DNA from 2 places in the Vibrio sp. JZG10 genome. Region 1 is predicted to be linked to the other one. Evidence: riboswitches for the same ligand, from Rfam matches in the RefSeq annotation. Region 1 holds a riboswitch; the other holds the start of a gene.
What was found. A riboswitch is a leader RNA that binds a small molecule or an ion and turns the genes downstream of it on or off. The one in region 1 is predicted to bind thiamine pyrophosphate.

Region 1 (8,086 bases):
CCCTGCGATAGCCATACCATTCGGCATGTATGCCGCATCGGTAAAGGTAATCAAGTCACTCGCAACACGTTGACCAAGCTTATCACCCAGTGGCGTAATGCCTTTCATCGCGCTTACACCAGAGAAAGCACTGCCGAAAGCACCGAATAAACTTGCCAGCGCATTGATGTGGAAAATAGCGGGGTAGTTACCCGTCGCAACCGGTACACCTTCAAGAAGATCACGAGCAAGGTTATAACCGCCTTCTATACAATAAGCTGGATCCAACTCATCAAAACGGCGACCTAGCGACATTCTTCCCGCCATCGACTGTTTGCCGTCTTTTTCAAACAGGGTATACGCGTAACAAGTGAACGATCGCTCGAAATGTTGACATAACGTACCTTGAGTATTCGCGATGATGAGCTGAGTTTCACCGTCACTGTAACCATTGTATGGTGAGCTTGAAGCGTGAGGCAGAGCCACAACACCTTGCTCAAGCGCAAGGGACAGTTCAATTTTCTCATCGACCGATGTGGTATCGTCTTGCGCAATTTCTGCAATATCAGTGGTGATTTGGCTGTTCACGCAACTAATGCTCTGATGTTCATCTTGCTTGGAAAAGCGAGCACTTTGCAGCGCGTTTGTGAGCATCAAATCTAAACTTGGTTGCTCGAGTGATTCAGAATAACTTGTCGCGACACGAGCATCTTTAATAACTCGAACACCCAGCACTTGACTTGAGCTTACTTTGTACTCATCCAGCTTGCCTTGGTTTGCTTTCAGCGAAAAGCTGCTGTTGCAGTTTACAATGACGTCCGCTTCTGCGCCTTGACGCTTTGCTTCTGATAGTACGTAATCAACCGCATTAAGAAGTTGTTTTTCTTGGCTCATTAGTTACCGCCTCCTACCAGAATATTATCTACTTTCAGTGTTGGCTGACCGACTGTTGTTGGTACTGAACCACTTACTGAACCACACATGCCCGGCGCAAGCGCCATGTCTTTGCCGACCATGCTGATTTCTTTCAACACTTTTGGACCCGTACTGATCAGCGTTGCTGTTTTCAGAGGTTTGGTGATTTTGCCATTTTCAATGAGGTAAGCTTCACGAACAGCAAAGTTAAACTCGCCCGTTCCCGGTTGAACCGAGCCGCCGCCCATCTTCTTCGCATAGATACCACGTTCGATACCTGCCAGCATGTCGTCAAGTGAATGCTCACCTTCTTCGATAAAGGTGTTACGCATCCGCGAGGTTGGTGCGAACTTGTAGTTTTGACGACGACCAGAACCCGTAGGCTCATAACCTGTCTTCATGCCACCCATTTTATCGACCATGAAGCTGGTTAGCTTACCGTCTTTGATCAGTTGAGTGCGCTGAGTCTTCATGCCTTCGTCATCAACATGAATCGAGCCCCATTCGTTGGTCATGGTGCCATCATCTACAGCATTCACTGCAGTGTGAGCAACCATTTCGCCCATTTTGTCGTGGAATACGGACGCTTTCTTCGCAACCGAAGTGGTTTCTAGTAAGTGACCACACGCTTCATGGAAGATAACGCCGCCAAAGCCGTTACCAATTACCACTGGCATTTCACCTGATGGACAAGCATCAGCGCCAAGTTTCACTAACGCTTGCTGCGCGATAGTTTGACCCAGCTCTTTTGCATCAAGCTGTTCGCTGAACTCCCAACCAGCAAGAGCGCCAGGACCTTCCATACCAGAAGACTGCTCATTACCTTTTTGAGCAACGGTGTTACCCGCCACACGAATGTAGTGACGCGTATCGTCTACATGCAAACCTTCTGAGTTGAAGATAGACACTTGCTGCTCGCGCTGAAGCACACTACCAATGAACTGGCTGATGTACTCACTTTCTGCACGCGCAGCTTGGTCAACTTTCAATAGAAACGCGATTTTTGAATCTAAGTTAGCATCCTGACTTAACGGCATGCGGCAACCGTGTTGGATTGGGTAGCGGTTCAAATTCAAAGAACCTGCTGACGCGATTTGTTCACGCTTGTCTTTTGCCGCAAGCAATGACGTTACGCGTTTTAGCTCGGCTTCGTCCGTGCTATTGGTGTATCCATAAAGCACTTTGTGACCGAAGAAGAGGCGAATGCCGATACCAAAATCAATCCCCGAATTGATCTTGTCCACCTCACCAGATGCGATCTGGACGGTGTTAGTTTGATGATGTTCAACGAATAGTTCAGCGAAATCAGCCCCTAAAAAGAGAGCATGATCGATCACTGACTTCGCTGTTGCAGAATTAAGCATGAAGTCTCCTTGCTCGATGATCGTCTTAGCCTTCCTAATTAACTGTCGAAAAGTTCAACAAAGTTAAATTGGCAACGCGTTAAATTTTAACAGTTTTTTAACCTTGTTTTGTGCTAATCCTTGCTTAACGAGACCACGATTATTTATTAAATATTCCAGGTTCAGCTCTTTCACCAGAGCGTTGCACTAGTAAATTCCACACGACGAACCATTTAGATGCTTACTCTATCACTCACCTCGCATAATTGAATACTCAATAATAATTACTCTCAAAAAACGTATCCCTTCTACAAGGGGCCTGCTATCATCCGAGCGAAATAGTCGGGGGGCCACGCGATAAGCGTTGGCTGAGATCGAGATTCGAGACCCGTTGAACCTGATTCAGTTAGCACTGACGTAGGGAACTATGCGCACTTTGCCTTTCGCCGCTCCTCTTTGGCGAGCGATAACGATCGAACAATCGATCTATCCACAACGGTCAAAGTCAGTTCCTATACGTCTTGTAGTAGGAGCGACCATGACGCAGCAATCACAGCCATCTTTACACCAGGCACAATCACCTATAACCACCCCAGTTGTCTTAACCATCGCAGGCTCCGACAGCGGCGGCGGCGCAGGCATCCAAGCCGATATCAAAGCGATGTCCGCAACTGGCAGCTTTGCCTGCTCAGTGATTACCGCCATCACCTCACAAAACACGCAAGGCGTTTCTGCGATTTTCCCTATTCCTCTTGATCACGTTGAAAGCCAACTCGATGCGGTGTTTACCGATCTCAATATTGTGGCGGTAAAAGTCGGCATGCTGGCGGATTCGAACATCATTAAAGTCGTTGCTAACAAGATTAAGCAATACCAACCTAAACATCTTGTGATTGATCCCGTCATGGTCGCCACCAGCGGCGATTTGCTACTTGAGCAATCAGCAATCAGCACATTAAAAGAAGAACTAATTCCACTGGCAGACATCATCACTCCTAACCTGCCAGAAGGTGCAGCATTGACGGGTAAGCCAGTGCCTCAATCAGAATCTGAAATGAACGATATGATTACCGACCTTCGTGCACTTGGTGCCAAAGCTATTCTGCTCAAAGGCGGTCATCTTGAAGAAAATGAAAACAGCAACGATCTGCTGATCATGCAAAACAGTGCGGAGTTAATCAGCGCCAAGCGTTTTCCGACCAAAAACACCCACGGTACGGGCTGTACACTGTCTTCCGCCATTGCGTCTTACCTTAGCCAAGGCAACAACCTACACAAAGCGGTGCACCTTGGTAAGCAGTACATCAGCCAAGCTATCGCACACGCTGATGAATTGGAAGTGGGGAAAGGTCACGGCCCTGTGAATCACTTTTTTTCGGGTCATACTTATGTTCGCTAACGCGATTGGCATTCAGCTTTCCGACGCCAGTTTGCAATACAAAGACAGCCAAACACCGACTTTAGCGGGAGTGAACATGACCATTCCTGTCGGTCAATGGACGGTATTACTCGGACGAAGTGGCTGCGGGAAAACCACAATATTGCGTTACTTAGCTGGCCTACTGGATGACCAAGTTGACTGGCATGGCGAACTCATCACAACCGATGGCGCTGCACTGCATGACCGTATCGCTTACATGGCTCAGCAGGATTTATTGCTACCGTGGCTTAACGTGCTGGATAACGTCTGCCTCAGCTCGCGCTTTTCTCACGCCAATTCAAATCCAGCGGATGAGAAACAACGCGCTCTCAACTTGTTAGAGCACGTTGGGTTGGCAGATTACGCTTACGCCAAACCCGCTCAACTCTCCGGAGGTATGCGACAGCGCGTAGCCCTTGCTCGCACTCTGATGCAAGACAAACCTTTGGTTTTGATGGATGAACCTTTCTCGGCATTGGACGCCGTGACTCGCCACAAATTGCAAACTCTCTCTGCCGAGCTACTAAAAGACAAAACCGTTGTCTTGATTACACACGATCCGCAAGAAGCGGTGCGATTGGCGCATCAACTCTATGTGTTACAAGGCACGCCAGCTCAAGCACAGCACTTGGTTGTTCCGAACTCCAAGCAACCAAGAGCTCTCGATGGAGAGTGCGCAGTTCTGCAGCAAGCGATTTTGGATCAGTTGGAGAAAGACTATGAGTGATATGACTCAGTACAACTCCGTTTCGGCGCGTATTAATAAAAAGGAACGCGTGACTCATCCGGCGTTGCGTCTGCTGATCAGCGCAGCCGTGATCTTAGGTTTGTGGCAACTCATTGTAGTGGTGTTTGACATGCCAAGCTTTATCTTGCCTTCGCCAATTGAAGTATTGGATAGATTAGTCACTCGATACGACGTGCTATTCAAACACACTTGGGTAACGGCACAAGAGATCCTACTTGGCCTCGCACTCGGCTTATCAATGGGTTTGCTATTCGCTTTGCAAATGCTGATGTTCGAGCCGCTCAAACGCTGGCTATTGCCGATTCTTATCGCCAGCCAAGCAATTCCAGTATTTGCTATCGCGCCAGTGCTCATGCTTTGGCTGGGTTACGGCATTGCATCGAAAGTAGTAATGGCGGCGATCATCATCTTTTTCCCCGTCACGACATGTTGCTACGACGGTTTACGCAATACACCAACTGGTTACCTCGATCTTGCCAAAACCATGGGCGCATCGAAATGGCAATTACTGCGCCATATTCAACTACCTGCCGCCCTACCAACGTTAGCGTCTGGTATTCGCGTTGCCGTGGTTATTGCGCCGATTGGTGCCGTGGTAGGTGAATGGGTCGGCTCAAGTGAGGGCCTAGGCTATCTGATGCTGCAAGCCAACGCACGCATGATCATCGATGAGATGTTCGCTGCCCTATTCATCCTCGCCGCGCTGTCTATCGCACTCTATTTCACCACTGACAAATTACTGAAAAAAGCCATTCCCTGGGAAAACAAATAGGGAAAGAAAAAGGAAGACCCCCGTGAATAAAAACAAACTCATGAGCGCTGCTGCTCTGCTCGCTTCAATCGTTTCAACTAACGTACTTGCTGCCGAAAAGGAGCTTACTTTAATGCTGGATTGGTTCGTTAACCCGAACCATGGCCCTATCGTGATCGCACAAGAGCGCGGCTACTTTAAACAGCAAGGTTTGAAGGTAGATATACAAGAACCCGCCGACCCAAGCACTCCACCCAAACTAGTTGCGGCTGGCAAAGTCGATATGGCGATTTCATACCAACCTAGCCTGACCATCGACGTAGCGGCTGGCTTGCCATTAATTCGCTCTGCGACCTTGATTGCTACTCCCCTCAACACATTGATGGTGTTGGATAACGGCAAGAACGACAACCTTGGCGACCTTAAAGGCAAGAAGATCGGTATTGCGATCGCAGGTAACGAAGAGGCGACAATCGGCACCATGCTTGCGCAGGAGAACGTGAAGTTTTCTGACGTGCAAATCATCAACGTCGGTTGGGCACTCTCTTCCTCTCTTGCCTCAGGGAAAGTAGACGCTATTTGGGGCGGCTTGCGTAACTTCGAAACCAACCAACTTGCGCTAGAAGGCTACAAAGCCAAAGCCTTCTTCCCAGAAGAACACGGCGTACCAGCGTATGACGAACTGGTGTTTGTGGCGAATGCAAAAACCTACGACAAAGCGGCTATTAAAGCGTTCAACAAAGCGCTGGAGCAAGCGACCACTTACATCGTCAACCATCCTAAAGAGTCTTGGAAAGAGTTTGTCGCTTACTCGCCAGACACGCTAAACAACGAGCTCAACCAACGCGCTTGGAATGACACGTTAACTCGTTTCGCGCTTCGCCCATCAGCAGTCGATCTAAAACGCTACGACGATTACGCCGAGTTCATGTACTCACAACAAATCATCGAAACGCTACCAAAAGCGAAAGATTACGTACCGAGCTTTGACTAATTACGAGATAGCCCAATTATGAAATACCAAGATTTGATTAACGCTTGTCGGCAAGATTGGCAAGAATACACCGAGCATGCCTTCGTGCAGCAATTGGCCAAAGGCACTCTGGCTCAACCTTGTTTTCTGCATTACTTAAAGCAAGATTTCTTATTCCTAAAACAGTACGCACGAGCTTATGCGCTGGCAATCTACAAAGCGCGTACGTTAGACGATATGCGCCGCGCACTACCAAGCGTACATGCGCTTTTAGATTCAGAGATTGCCCACCATGTTACCTACTGCGGTCAGTGGGGATTAACGGAATCTGATCTCGAAAACGAGCCGGAAGACTTTGGCACGGTGGCTTACACGCGCTACGTATTGGATGCGGGAATGACGGGTGACTTAGTTGACTTATATGCCGCGCTCGCCCCTTGCTCCATCGGCTACGCCGTCATTGGTAAAATGCTGATTGAAGATGAAAACACGGTATTCGAAGGCAATCCTTACGCAAGTTGGATTAACTTGTACGGCGGTGAAGAGTTCCAATCTGGCGTGGCAAGTGGGGCCGAACACTTTAACCAGCTACTGGCTGAAATCGACATCCACAGCCAGCGCGGTCAAAACCTGATTCAGGTCTTCAAAACCGCAACGCGTATGGAAGTGGCGTTTTGGCAACAAGGTCTAAACGCGCAATAAGGTTAATTGGAGAATCTCATGTTAATAGAACAAATCACTCAAGCATTAACCGCAGTGCGTCAGCAAAAGCCTTTAGTCGTGAACATTACCAACTACGTGGTGATGAACAACACGGCGAACGCTTTGTTGGCTATCGGTGCTTCGCCAATCATGGCGCATTCAAAGCAAGAAATGGCAGAAATGATGTCGTTTGCTGGCGCTTTGGTGATCAACATCGGCACCCTAGACAGCGTTTGGACGCCGCGCATGAGCTATGCCGTCGAGCAAGCCAATTCGAACGGTAAAATCGTTGTGCTCGACCCTGTCGGTTGCGGTGCAAGTTCACTGCGCACCGAAACCTCGCGCGAAATCGCCCGTCTTGCAAACAAGTTAATCATTCGTGGTAATGCGTCCGAAATCATTGCTCTCGCTGGTGAGCAAGCGCAAAGCAAAGGTGTAGATGCACTCGACAGTAGTGGTGCAGCCCTTGAGGCGGCTCACTTCTTAGTTGAAGAATACGGAGCGAGCGTGGTGATCTCCGGCGAAACTGACTACATCGTGACAAAAGAGCAAACCGTCCAGCTGAATAATGGTCACGAGATGATGCCATACGTAACGGGCATGGGTTGCACGTTAACCGCACTGACTGGCGCTTTCGCAGCAATCGGCGAGGAAACAGGCCTTGCTGCGGCAGCGGTGCTTGGCGTTGTGGGTGAAATTGCGGCTGAGCAAGCTCGAGGGCCAGGTAGCTTGCAAATGCATCTTTTGGATGAGCTTTACCAACTGGATGAAGAAACACTGGCAACACGTCTTAAATTACAAGTGAGATAAATCGCTTCTCAATGCTTTAAACGCCTCTCACTCCAACGAAAGTGGGAGGCGAAAGGAAACACAATGAACGCCTATCGTTTGTATTTGGTCACCGACGACCAACAAGATTTATCCACTCTCAAACACGTTGTAAGAAAGGCGGTAGAAGGTGGGGTCACCATGGTGCAGGTGCGTGAAAAACATGGTGACGTTCGTGCATTTATTGAACGAGCTCAAGCCGTAAAGACGATCCTTGAAGGCACTGGAGTCCCGTTAATCATCAATGATCGTGTTGATGTTGCCCTTGCTGTTGATGCTGATGGTGTCCACTTGGGGCAATCAGATATGCCCGCAACTATCGCTCGCGAGTTGATTGGACCAAACAAAATTCTCGGCTTATCGATTGAGACTGAAGATCAACTGGCAGAGGCGGATTCTCTGCCCATTGATTACATCGGCTTGAGTG
Region 2 (8,086 bases), on a different contig from region 1:
TCTAGCGGCTGCACTTCCATCGCCAAATAATTAAAGCGTTGCTTAATCATCGGAACCATTTCGCGGAAGTATTTCATGCCCACTTTGGTTTCGTGTTCGCCAGTCACCAGCAATACGCTATCAAACTTCATGCGTTTAATGGCTTCAACTTCTGCTGCCACTTCGTCCCTATTCAAGGTACGACGCTTGATCTTGTTCTCCATTGAGAAGCCACAATAAGTACAAGCATTGGCACACAAGTTGGAAAGATACAATGGAATGTAAAGCGACATGGTGTTGCCAAACCGCTTGCGAGTTGCCGAGTATGACAACTGCGCCATTTGCTCTAAGTACGCTTCAGCCGCTGGTGAAATTAGCGCTTTAAAGTCTTCCAAATCACGCTTGGGTTTATTCAATGCTCGCTCGACATCTTGTACCGTTTTCGCGTAGATCGACATCGAGATGTCATCCCAATTAAGCTGCTTAAATTGCTCAACGAAGCTCATGTTTTCCTCGCTTAATAGCTAAATCAATCTAGGACTAAAGCTCATCTAGGAATGACGTCAGTGGACTCGACGCAACCGCATGAGAAACCTTACCCGCAAGTCCGGCTTCATAAGCCATACGCCCCGACTCTACCGCCAACTTAAATGCTTTCGCCATCGCAACGGGATCGCTCGAAGCCGCAATTGCGGTATTAACTAGCACGGCATCCGCTCCCATTTCCATCGCACGCGCCGCATGTGAAGGAGCACCAATACCCGCATCGACAACGACAGGAACATTAGCTTGGTCGATAATGATCTCTAGAAAATCGTGAGAAACTATCCCTTTATTAGAACCGATCGGCGCACCTAATGGCATGACCGCAGCACAACCTACTTCTTCCAATCGTTTACACAGAACCGGGTCAGCATGACAGTAAGGAAGGACAATGAAGCCTTCACGAACCAGTTGCTCAGCGGCTGCAAGTGTCTCAATGGGATCGGGCATCAAGTACTTCGGGTCTGGATGAATTTCCAGTTTTAACCAGTTAGTACCTAATGCTTCTCGCGCCAGTTGTGCAGCAAACACAGCATCTTTAGCATTCTTTGCACCTGAGGTGTTCGGCAATAAGTTCACGCCCGCTTGTACTAACGGCAGCAAAATATCGTCTTGTTGGTCGTTCACATCCACACGCTTCAACGCCATAGTCGCAAGTTGAGAACCCGATACTTGAATCGCTTCTGCCATTAATCGGCTGTTGGCGAACTTCCCTGTTCCCGTGAACAGTCTTGATTCGAATTGTTTATCACCAATTTTAAGCATCGACTTTAACCCCCTGCGATCGCTTGAAACAAAGAAATGCTATCTCCTTGTGAAAGAACTGTGCTAGCCCACTCACTGCGCGGCACAACATTGTTATTAATGGCAAAAACACAGCCCATTTCAGGCAGCGCAAATTGACTAATGATTTGCTGTAGATTTGACTCACTGGCAACTTGATGTGACTGGTCATTGATGACAATAGTGATCACATCTAAGTCAGCAGCGGTCATTTGTGTTGTTTGTTGTTCTGATAACGTCATTGCTTCCAACTCTCTTAATTCTGCCCATTACTCGTAAACTAAATCTGAGCACACACTTGGCACTGTTTATCTTTACTTATCGCCATGGTTTGCCATTGCAGCTTCAATCCATCGAACAGGTGTAACTTGGCCGTCTCGACATGAAACTTTCCCGTCGCCAGTTTTTGAATTGCCGCTATCGCTTGGTAGTTACCAAGTGTCCCCACCACCGGACCGACGACACCGCTCTCACTGCATTTTTGCGTTTGCGGTAATTCATCGAACGGATACAAACAGCGGTAACACGCTTTACTCTGCGCTTCTTGTTCACTTGGTGTTTGGTAATCAAAAACAGCGAATTGCCCTTGCCAACCAATTGCCGCCGCCGAGATGAGCGGCGTATTTTGCTCGAAACAAACTTGGTTAATTAGCTGGCGCGTTGGCATGTTATCGGTGCAGTCCAGCACCACATCCGCTAGCATCACCTCAAGCTGCAGCTGTGCTTTGTCTAATCGCTTATTGAGAGCACGAACTTGGACCATAGAATTAAGTTCAGTAAGTTGCTTTACAGTCGCTTTTGTTTTCGCAACTTGGAGGTCTTGCTCACGATAAATGATCTGACGTTGTAGGTTACTGCTATCAACTTCATCATCATCAACCACAACCAATTTACCAACACCCGCTGATGCCAAGTACAAACTCGCTGCGCTTCCTAACCCACCACAACCGATGATTAGCACATGCGATTTACTCAAACGCTCTTGCCCACCTTCAGCAATTTCAGGCAGAGCAACTTGGCGTTGATAGCGAAGGAACTGCTTATCCGTGAGCATGCTCGCCTCTCTTGGTATGCGCCAATTCACTATTCTGATCAGTAAACGTTAGCTGTCTTTCCTTCATCAGTTGTGCAAAAAACTCGATAACGGACTGAGGTGATTCTGCCAAGGTAATAGCTCGCACAACTGCCAAACTAGAAACACCTGTTTGCCAAACTTGGTCTGCATTAGATTGGTCAATGCCACCAATCGCGACCGTCGGAAAGCCAAGTACATAGTCACTACCTGCTTTGTCTTTTGCAGGACGGAAAACCGACTCTGTGTTTCCATAAGGAATGCTATCAATCAGCTTTTGATACAGTGCCAAGCGCACCAAACCTTGTGGTTTCGATGGCATCTGTTTTGTGGTGGTTGGGAAAATATGCCCTAGCGCGATGTAGCTAGGATGAACTTGTACGATGCGCAGTAGTTCGTAATAACCATGAGTAGAAAGACCAAGACGAATGCCGGCTTTAGTTAGCTGAGCCAAATTCGACTCTTCTATGTCTTCTTGTCCTAGGTGAACGCCATAAGCGCCATGCTTGATTGCCAACTGCCAATAGTCATTGATGAACACTTGAGCTTGATACTGACGACCTAGCTCAATTGCTCGAATGATCTGTTGTTCTAAATCGGCTTGTTGTGGGTTCTTTATTCGCAGTTGAATAGTGTTGATGCCTAAAGGCAGTAAACGCTCAATCCAAGCAACATCATCAACGACTGGATAGAGCCCTAGACTTTGCTTAGTTAGAGTTGGAAAGCTAACGCTCTCACCTTGTGCAGACCAACCAACTTGAATACCTAGTCGGTTATCCTCCAGTACAGGTGTGGGGAAATCATCAAATTGGTCAGCCCACTGAGTAGATCGTCCCTCATCAAGGTTGTCATTCAACAGTGTTTCACGTGAAACATTCGCTTGTTGAGTTAGCATTCCTCGAGCAAGTGTTAACGCATCTTCGATAGGAAAATCGAGTACTGTCAGCGTTACTATCCAAGCAAGGTGATGTTCAGGATCGAACATTGCGTTGAATTTGGACTTAACGGAAAGCGCTCTCACTTCGTTGTTAATTGGGTGACGCCAGATATCAAGCTGAAGCATTTTCTCCTTTTCATCGGATACCTGAGTATCAGCAATACCAATATAAATCGCTTTCGACGGTTGCTTAGCACACGCTTCTACCGACAAAGCAGAACGGTAATAGAGCACAAATGAGCTCTCATTCTCAGAGTCATAACCATCAATAAGATCTGTCGTTATGCGTGTGGTCTGTTGGTCGCGAACAAGCTGAATAGATTGAGTTGGGCTCACACCCAACTCAATGTCTTCGATGCTAAAACCCTGTTCTCTCGCCAACAACAAACATTGTTGAACTAAACCTGTTAGCTCAATCAATGATGACGGAATAAGGATTTTGCTCATTAGTCACTTACCTCGGCATGTGCTGCTGGGTGGTATAACTCAGAACCTGTGTCTCTAAATTCTTGAGATTTCTGACGCATCCCCTCAAGAGGATCATCAAGCATTTTGATAGAGATAGCTTGGTCCGCAGCAACTTGCTCAGTGTCTTTCGCGTACTCTCGTACCTCTTGCGAAATCTTCATCGAGCAGAACTTTGGTCCGCACATCGAACAGAAGTGAGCAACTTTGCCGGACTCTTGAGGTAAAGTTTCGTCATGGAAAGCGCGCGCGGTTTCTGGGTCGAGTGACAAGTTGAATTGGTCTTCCCAGCGGAATTCAAAACGTGCTTTAGAAAGCGCGTTATCACGAACTTGTGCGCCAGGGTGCCCTTTAGCTAAATCAGCGGCGTGCGCAGCAAGCTTGTAAGTGATCATGCCTACCTTCACGTCTTCTTTGTTTGGTAAGCCAAGATGCTCTTTAGGTGTTACGTAACAAAGCATCGCACAGCCATACCAGCCAATCATGGCAGCGCCAATACCTGACGTAATATGGTCGTAACCAGGAGCGACGTCTGTCGTCAGTGGACCAAGGGTGTAGAACGGAGCTTCATGGCAGTGCTCTAGCTGCTCTTCCATGTTCTCTTTGATCATGTGCATTGGAACATGGCCAGGACCTTCGATAATCACCTGTACGTCGTATTCCCACGCAACCTTAGTCAACTCACCAAGAGTACGAAGCTCCGCAAATTGCGCTTCGTCATTAGCATCGGCAACCGAACCAGGGCGCAGACCATCACCGAGAGAAAGTGCCACATCATACTTGGCACAGATTTCACAGATCTCTCGGAAGTGGGTGTATAAGAAGCTTTCTTGGTGATGCGCTAAACACCATTTCGCGATGATAGAACCACCACGAGAGACTATGCCAGTAACACGCTTTGCAGTCATTGGCACATAGCGAAGTAGTAAACCGGCATGGATAGTGAAGTAATCAACGCCCTGTTCTGCTTGCTCAATCAGAGTATCGCGCATCACTTCCCAGTTAAGGTTTTCGGCAACTCCATTCACTTTTTCCAGCGCTTGATACATAGGTACGGTACCGATCGGAACCGGGCTGTTACGCAGAATCCACTCGCGAGTTTCGTGGATGTTACGTCCAGTAGAGAGATCCATAACGGTATCCCCACCCCAGCGTGTCGCCCAAACGAGCTTCTCAACTTCTTCCTCAATCGAAGACGTCACCGATGAGTTACCGATATTGGCGTTCACTTTGACCAAAAAGTTACGTCCAATGATCATTGGTTCGGATTCTGGGTGGTTGATATTAGAAGGGATAATCGCGCGACCTTCGGCAACTTCTTTGCGAACAAACTCGGCGGTAATGTCCTTTGGTAGGTTCGCCCCGAAGCTTTGACCTGGATGTTGTTGATTCAGCACTTCATCACGGTACTTGGCACGACCCATGTTTTCACGCAGCGCGATGAATTCCATTTCTGGGGTGATAATACCTTTGCGAGCATAGTGCAGTTGAGTGACGCATTGCCCATCTTTGGCACGTCGAATACGTGGTAGATTGCCGTAACGAAGATCGTCTAGTGTTTCGTCTTCTAAGCGTTCTTTGGTGTACACCGAGCTTACTTCATCGAGTAACTCTGTGTCACCTCGCTCTTCAATCCAGCTTTCTCTTAGCTTTGGTAAGCCGCTATAAAGGTCAATATCGTAGTTCGGATCAGTATAAACACCTGACGTATCGTAGACTCGGACGGCTTCATTCGGCTCGAAAATAGGCGCTTCTTTTGTGCCACCAATCAGACTATCTGCTAGCGCTATTTCACGCATAGGTACACGAACATCTGGACGTGAACCTTCTACATATACTTTTGTGGAATTTGGGTACGGCTGTACCGAGAGTGTTTCAATAAACTGTTTTGCTTCCAGTCTCGCTTGTTTGCGACTCGACATAGCATTTTTCCTTGCTTTGTTATACTAGATAAAAAGTAATTGGATAAAAATGCTTGGCGGATAGATGCGACAAGAGGAGTCAAATTAAGGCTAAATAAAGCTTAAGTAATTTGCCTGTAACAACATTCGACTATTTGATAGGTCAACCAGAAAAAACTCCGGTATAAATATCTTCTCTTGTTCCCTTCGCAGATTCTAATCTGATCAGGTTCAACGGATCCCGAATTAACGGTCTCAGCCTTATGGCACTCCGACAAGTGATATCAGTATATAAAAACGGCCTGGTTAAACCAAGCCGACCTGTTTAATTTTTAACTACTTTGCTAGCTGCGCATCAATAATTGGAAACCGATCCACGCAGCAGAGATGCTCAGCACCACATTTAATAAAATATTTAACCCCATCTTAAGAAACGCACCTTGCTGCATAAGTAAAACATTATCCATAGAAAAGGTGGAAAACGTCGTCAGTGCCCCTAAAAAGCCCAAACCAATCACTTGTCGCCAAGGTTCTGTTGCCAACAGTTCATTGTCGAACGCAGCAATCAACAAGCCCATGATAAATGAACCAACCACATTAACAGTTAGCGTACCGTATGGAAAACCACGCCCCAATAAAATGACACACAGTTCAGATATCAAGTAACGAGAACACGCACCGAAAGCACCACCTAGTGCAATAAAACCAAGAATGGAAAACTGCCCCATAATTCCCCCAACACTATTGATGACGATATTGTAACCAAAACTAAAGCAATATTGATGGTGAAATTTTAGAATTCGACAACGTATTGCATTTAAAACACGCTGAGATTAAAAAAGTTACAGGAGTCACTTTACTTCAATATACCCCATCAAACCGGTTTTCATGTGCTCAATAACATGGCAGTGATACATCCAACGTCCAGGGTTGTTAGCAACAAAGGCAGCTTTGGCACTGCCATTTTTTCCAAGTAAAACCGTATCGGTATGGAACGGTTCGTCGAGTTTCTTTCCATCTAACTCAAGAACAGTAAATGTATGCCCATGAAGATGAATAGGATGATGATATTGAGTAACGTTCTTCAAATTGAAGATATAGGTTTTTCCAAGCTCCAATGTTGAAAGTGGTGCTGGGATATTATCTTTACTCATTCCCTCCCAAGCTCGTTTGTTCATCAGCCAGAATTTAGGTATCGCTTTGCCCGATTTATCGGCAGGAGTGATCGCCCCCTCCCATTCAAACACATAATCGATTTGCTCCGCATTTTCCAAATCAAGATCAGGCACAGGGTTGAGAGGCAATAAAGGCAGTTTCTTGTTGCTTGGCAGGTCAGACTCAACAACTTCAAACTCACACAAGGAGAATGGGAAGCGCCCTTTCATTTGACGCACATAAACACGCTCTCCAGCCTTCGGAGCAATCAATCCGATATCCAATCTCATTCCCGGACCAATTTTGTGTTGAGTGAGCCTATAAGGCGTTTTAACTGGATTGCCATCGATAGCAATAACCCAAGCCTCTGTGCCTTCAATCGCGATCGGATAGGTAATGGTGTTATCGACATTAGCAATTCTTAATCGCGTAGTCGCGTTCTGCTCCAGCGTATAAACAGGCTCATGAATACCATTGACGCTACTCCACTCTCCTGGCGTTCCCATACGTGCACTCAAGCGCGGCACCATTAGGTTCTTCCACTGTCCTTGCTTGTCTAAATGCCAATGCTTGAGGACGACTTCATGCTCTTCATCAAACTGAACAGGCTCAGCCTCTTCAACAATTATTAGCCCAACCAACCCCATACCAAGCTGCTTAACGCTGTTCATGTGTGGGTGATACCAAAACGTACCTGCATCTGGCGGAATAAACTCATACGTAAAAGTCTCTCCGGGCATGATAGGAGCCTGGCTTAAAAACGGAACTCCATCCATTTCAATAGGAATCCTCAAGCCATGCCAATGAATCGTCGTCGGCTCTGATAGCTTATTGATGAAGTTGATTGTTACCTTTTCCCCTTGTCGGCAACGAATTATCGGTGCAGGTATACGCCCATTAAAAGCTAATACCTCAGTATTGAAACCGGGCACTAGTTCAGCCGTAGAAGGCTCTGCAGTGATATCGTATATATACTGCCCCTGCTTATTAGTACTCCTAGATAGAGAACATGCAGGTAGAACAGTAAGCGCGGAGATCGCTAAGGATGATTGAAGGAAGCGTCGACGAGATATATCCATACATAGTTACCCATTAATCCAGATCGGTTGAGTGTAACTAAATATAAATAATGATTCTCATTTATTGCTAACATTTCGGAGCACTTGGTTATAACGACTAGTCTAATAGGTTGGTGAGTAATAAATACTTACAAAGAGCAGCAGGCAGCAGAAAGGCATATAGGTGGGATGA

Region 2: linked by a shared signal. The riboswitch ahead of thiC (phosphomethylpyrimidine synthase ThiC) and the one ahead of thiD (bifunctional hydroxymethylpyrimidine kinase/phosphomethylpyrimidine kinase) in region 1 are both predicted to bind thiamine pyrophosphate.

Annotation. Positions count from the first base shown of each region.
Region 1 covers NZ_JBSUGE010000026.1:47,134-55,219, reverse strand. Annotated here, with positions in the region: gene ACWYVB_RS21530 (TldD/PmbA family protein) at 1-873, opposite strand, end outside; gene ACWYVB_RS21525 (TldD/PmbA family protein) at 873-2,258, opposite strand; TPP riboswitch at 2,571-2,678, shown strand; gene thiD (bifunctional hydroxymethylpyrimidine kinase/phosphomethylpyrimidine kinase) at 2,776-3,636, shown strand; gene ACWYVB_RS21515 (ABC transporter ATP-binding protein) at 3,626-4,384, shown strand; gene ACWYVB_RS21510 (ABC transporter permease) at 4,377-5,177, shown strand; gene ACWYVB_RS21505 (ABC transporter substrate-binding protein) at 5,200-6,150, shown strand; gene tenA (thiaminase II) at 6,169-6,831, shown strand; gene thiM (hydroxyethylthiazole kinase) at 6,850-7,641, shown strand; gene thiE (thiamine phosphate synthase) at 7,705-8,086, shown strand, end outside.
Region 2 covers NZ_JBSUGE010000032.1:109-8,194, reverse strand. Annotated here, with positions in the region: gene thiH (2-iminoacetate synthase ThiH) at 1-485, opposite strand, end outside; gene ACWYVB_RS22810 (thiazole synthase) at 520-1,287, opposite strand; gene thiS (sulfur carrier protein ThiS) at 1,293-1,547, opposite strand; gene ACWYVB_RS22800 (HesA/MoeB/ThiF family protein) at 1,586-2,359, opposite strand; gene ACWYVB_RS22795 (thiamine phosphate synthase) at 2,346-3,761, opposite strand; gene thiC (phosphomethylpyrimidine synthase ThiC) at 3,761-5,701, opposite strand; TPP riboswitch at 5,866-5,964, opposite strand; gene crcB (fluoride efflux transporter CrcB) at 6,025-6,408, opposite strand; gene ACWYVB_RS22780 (multicopper oxidase domain-containing protein) at 6,532-7,914, opposite strand.